Regions from separate parts of the Mesorhizobium sp. BR1-1-6 genome, predicted to be linked through region 2. Evidence: riboswitches for the same ligand, from Rfam matches in the RefSeq annotation. Region 2 holds a riboswitch; the other holds the start of a gene.
What was found. A riboswitch is a leader RNA that binds a small molecule or an ion and turns the genes downstream of it on or off. The one in region 2 is predicted to bind S-adenosylmethionine.
Positions count from the first base shown of each region.

Region 1: another riboswitch for S-adenosylmethionine. It lies ahead of metX (homoserine O-acetyltransferase MetX); the one in region 2 lies ahead of LB545_RS24790 (O-succinylhomoserine sulfhydrylase).

Region 1 covers NZ_JAIUHZ010000014.1:92,279-94,672, reverse strand. The annotation lists gene metX (homoserine O-acetyltransferase MetX) at 41-1,210, opposite strand; SAM riboswitch at 1,330-1,407, opposite strand; gene hisC (histidinol-phosphate transaminase) at 1,544-2,394, shown strand, end outside.
Region 2 covers NZ_JAIUHZ010000018.1:30,648-33,041, reverse strand. The annotation lists gene LB545_RS24795 (2'-deoxycytidine 5'-triphosphate deaminase) at 7-1,101, opposite strand; SAM riboswitch at 1,179-1,256, shown strand; gene LB545_RS24790 (O-succinylhomoserine sulfhydrylase) at 1,314-2,394, shown strand, end outside.

The sequences.
Region 1 (2,394 bases), on a different contig from region 2:
GTGCGTGACCCTTGATGGACAGGTCTGCAATTTTGCGGGGTCATGCGCCGAGCCCTCTCGCTCGCGCGGCCGAGCCGATGAAGCCATTGATGGCGGCGAACAGTTCCGGCTCGTCGAGCAGGAAGGCGTCGTGCCCGCGATCGGTCTCGATCTCGACGAAGGACACCGACGCGCCGGCGGCATTCAGCGCATGGACGATCGAGCGGCTCTCCTCGGTCGGGAACAGCCAATCCGAGGTGAACGACACCAGGCAGAAGCGGGTCTTGGTGCCGGCAAAAGCATCGGCCAGCCTGCCGCCGTGGTCGGCGGCGAGGTCGAAATAGTCCATGGACCGCGTCATATAGAGATAGGAATTGGCGTCGAAGCGGTCGACGAAAGTCATGCCCTGGTGACGCAGATAGCTCTCGATCTGGAAATCGGCGTCGAAGCCGAAGGTCAGCGCTTCGCGGTCCTGCAGGTTGCGGCCGAACTTCCGGTGCAAGGCTGCTTCCGACAGGTAGGTGATGTGGGCGGCCATGCGCGCCACGGCGAGCCCCTTTTCCGGGCGTTTGCCGTGGTCGAAATACTTGCCGCCATGCCATTCGGGGTCGGCCATCACGGCCTGCCGGCCGACCTCGTGGAAAGCGATGTTCTGCGAGGAATGCCGCGCGCCGGTGGCGATCGGCAGCGCCGAGAAAACACGCTCCGGATAGCTCGACGCCCATTGCAGCACCTGCATGCCGCCCATCGACCCGCCGAGCACGCAAAACAGTTTTTCGATGCCGAAATGATCGATCAGCATCTGCTGGGCACGCACCATGTCGCGGATGGTGATGACCGGAAGGTCGAGCCCATAAGGCTTGCCGGTGGCGGGATTGGTGGATGCCGGGCCGGTGGAACCGAGGCAGCCGCCGATGACGTTTGAGCAGATGACGAAGAAACGGTTGGTGTCGATGATCTTGCCGGGGCCGATCAGCACTTCCCACCAACCCGGCTTGCCGGTCACTGGATTGGTGCTGGCCACATGCTGGTCGCCGGTCAAAGCGTGGCATACGAGAATGGCGTTGGAACGGGCGTCATTCAGCGTGCCGTAGGTCTGGTAGGCGATCTGGAACGGCGACAGCAGCGTGCCGGCGTCGAGCTTGAGCGGCTTGTCGGCGCCGAAGCGCACGACCGGACTCGACGGTTGGTCTGCCTCGTTGTTGGTTCTGCCAGCGCGCTGAGCGGCCATCTCGTCTCTCTTGCTGCACCCTTGCCTTGCGGAAATCGCTGCCGATCTCCGCGCCGCCGACGCGTTCGTCCGGCCGGCCGCGGACAATAAAAAACCGGCATTGCCTTCGCAAAGCCGGTTACGTCGCGCAAACGGCCCTTTAGCGAATTGTTTAACGTGGCTGCAAGCCGACCGGCCAAATCACCACGGAACTGTCGCTGCCCTTCTAGAACTCACCTGCCTCGCCGTCAATGCCGCCTGCTGGCACCACTGCCACCTCTCGACATTGCCGGCCATGGCTTGTATTTCCGCAGCGGCTTCCAGGACGGAAGCGTTCTCGACGGATTTTGCGATATGAGCCAGACCCCGGACAAGGCACGTCCAACCCCGCGCGCGGGCATCATGGACATCCAGGCCTATGTGCCGGGCAAGAGCTCGGCCCCCGCCGGGGTGGACAAGGTCCACAAGCTGTCGTCGAACGAGAACCCGCTCGGCCCCTCGCCGAAGGCAATCGAGGCCGCGCGCGAGGTCGCCGCGAAGCTCGACGTCTATCCCGACGGCACCGCCCGGCGCCTGCGCGAAGCAATCGCCGAGGTGCATGGTCTGAACGCACAGAACATCATCTGTTCCAACGGCTCCGACGAGATCCTCGGCCTGCTGGCGCAGACTTATCTCGCGCCCGGCGACGAGGCCATATTCACCGAACACGCCTTCATGGTCTACAAGATCTACATCCAGTCGGCGGGTGCGACGCCTGTCGCGGTCAAGGAGACCCAGGAGCGCGCCGACATCGATGCGATCCTGGCGGCTGTCACGCCACGTACGAAGATCGTGTTCCTCGCCAATCCCAACAATCCAACCGGCACTTACGTGCCGTTCCAGGAGGTGCGCCGCCTGCATGCCGGCCTGCCGAAGAACGTGCTTCTGGTGCTCGATGCCGCCTATGCCGAATATGTCAGGCGCAACGACTATGAGGCCGGCATCGAGCTCGCGGGCAGCTCTCAGAACGTGGTCATGACCCGCACCTTCTCCAAGATCGGACTTGGCGGGGCGCGGATCGGATGGATGTATGGGCCGATGCACATCGTCGAAGCGATCAACCGCATACGCGGTCCCTTCAACGTCAATGCGACGGCGATCGAGGCCGGCATCGCCGCCGTCCGCGACCGCGCCCATATCGAGCGTAGCGTCGCGCATAACGAGAC
Region 2 (2,394 bases):
GAGCGTTCAGGGCGCGGCGCGAAAGTGCTTGGACAGCTTCAGGCCCTGCGCCTGGTAGTTCGAGCCGAGCTCGGTGCCGTAAAGCGCCTGCGGCCGCTTCAGCATATGCTCGTAGACCAGCCGGCCGACGATCTGGCCATGATCGAGGATGAACGGCACCTCATGGCTGCGCACTTCGAGCACGGCGCGGCTGCCGGTGCCGCCGGCCGCCGAATGGCCGAAACCCGGATCGAAGAAGCCGGCATAGTGGACACGGAACTCGCCCACCAGCGGATCGAAGGGCGTCATTTCGGCCGCGTAGAGCGGCGGCACATGCACCGCTTCCTGGCTGACGAGGATGTAGAACTCGTCCGGATCGAGCACCAGCTCGCCGGCGCCGCTCTTGTGGATCGGCTCCCAGAAGTCGACGATCTCCTGCGCCGCGCGTTTGTCGACATCGACGAGGCCGGTATGGTGTTTGCCGCGATAGCCGACCAGCCCGTCACTGTCGCCGTTGAGATCGATCGACAATGCGATGCCGCCGCCGGAGATGTTCGGCGGTTCGGTGGCGACCAGCATTTCGGCCCGGTGCAATTGATGCAACTCTGCTTCCGAGAGCAGCGCATTGCCGGTGCGGAAGCGTATCTGCGAAAGGCGCGAGCCGGCGCGCACGACGATCGGGAAGGTGCGTGGGCTGACTTCGAGATAGAGCGGACCATGATAGCCGGCGGCGATCTTGTCGAACTCGTGGCCGCGATCGGTCATCACGCGGGTGAAGATATCGAGCCGCCCGGTCGAGCTCTTGGGATTGGCGGACGCCGAAATTTCCGCCGGCAGCGCCAGGCTTTCGAGCAGGGGCACGATGTAGACGCAGCCGGTTTCCAGAACGGCGCCGTCGGCCAGGCTGATCTCGTGCAGCTTCAGCCGGTCGAGTTTTTCACTGACCTTGTGGTTGGGACCCGGCAGGAAGGACGCGCGCACCCGCCACGCCTTGTCGCCGAGCCTCAGATCGAGGCTGGCCGGCTGGATCTGGTCGGCGTCGAGCGCACGCGACGACTTCAGCGCGCCGGACTGGAACAGCGCCGCAATGTCCTGATCGGGAAGAATTCCTGTCTGCCGCAAAGTCTGGCTCCGCTCTGCTGGTACAAGTCTCTTAATGAAGCCGGCAATTGACGCAAGCGTGGCGCGGGTCTAAAGGGTCGTTATCCCGTGGTGATTTGGCCGGTCGGCTTGCAGCCACGTTAAACAAGTCGCTAAAGGACCGTCGGGCCGCAAGGCCGCATGGACCGGTTGCGACTTTTTCGCGGCCGGTTTTTTTATGTTTGGATAGGACGATGACGAGCAAGACGCGCAACTGGAAGCCTCAGACCGCACTCGTGCATGGCGGGACCCTGCGTTCCGGCTTCGGTGAAACTTCCGAGGCGATGTACCTGACCCAGGGCTATGTCTATGAAACGGCCCAAGCCGCCGAAGCCCGCTTCAAGGGCGAGGAACCGGGCTTCATCTATTCGCGCTACGCCAATCCGACCGTCGACATGTTCGAGAAGCGCATGTGCGCGCTCGAAGGCGCCGAGGACGCGCGCGCCACCGCGTCCGGCATGGCGGCGGTGACGGCAGCACTCCTGTGCAGCGTCAAGGCCGGCGATCATATCGTTGCGGCGCGCGCCCTGTTCGGCTCCTGCCGCTGGGTGGTCGAGACGCTGGCGCCGCGTTACGGCATCGAGGCGACGCTGGTCGACGGCACCGACATCGCCAATTGGGAAAAGGCGGTTCGGCCCAACACCAAGCTGTTTTTCCTGGAAAGCCCGACCAACCCGACGCTTGAGGTGGTCGACATCGCCGCCGTCGCTTCGCTTGCCAATTCGATCGGCGCGCGGCTGGTCGTGGACAATGTCTTCGCCACGCCGCTGCAGCAGAAGCCGTTGCAGCTCGGCGCGCATATCGTGGTCTATTCGGCGACCAAGCACATCGATGGCCAGGGCCGATGTCTCGGCGGCGTCATCCTGTCGGACAAGAAGTGGATCGACGAGAACCTGCACGATTATTTCCGCCATACGGGCCCCAGCCTGTCGCCGTTCAATGCCTGGACGCTGCTGAAGGGCCTGGAAACGCTGCCGCTGCGCGTGCGCCAGCAGACGGAGAGCGCCGGCAAGATCGCCGATTTTCTGGCCGAGCAGCCGGAGATCGCCCGCGTGATCTATCCCGGGCGCGCCGACCATCCGCAGGCTGACGTCGTGAAGAAGCAGATGTCGGGCGGCTCCACCCTGATCTGCTTTGACGTCAAGGGCGGCAAGCAGGGTGCCTTCGCCTTGCAGAACGCGCTCGACATCGTCCTGATCTCGAACAATCTCGGTGACGCCAAAAGCCTGATCACCCATCCGGCGACGACGACGCACAAGAACCTCAGCGACGAAG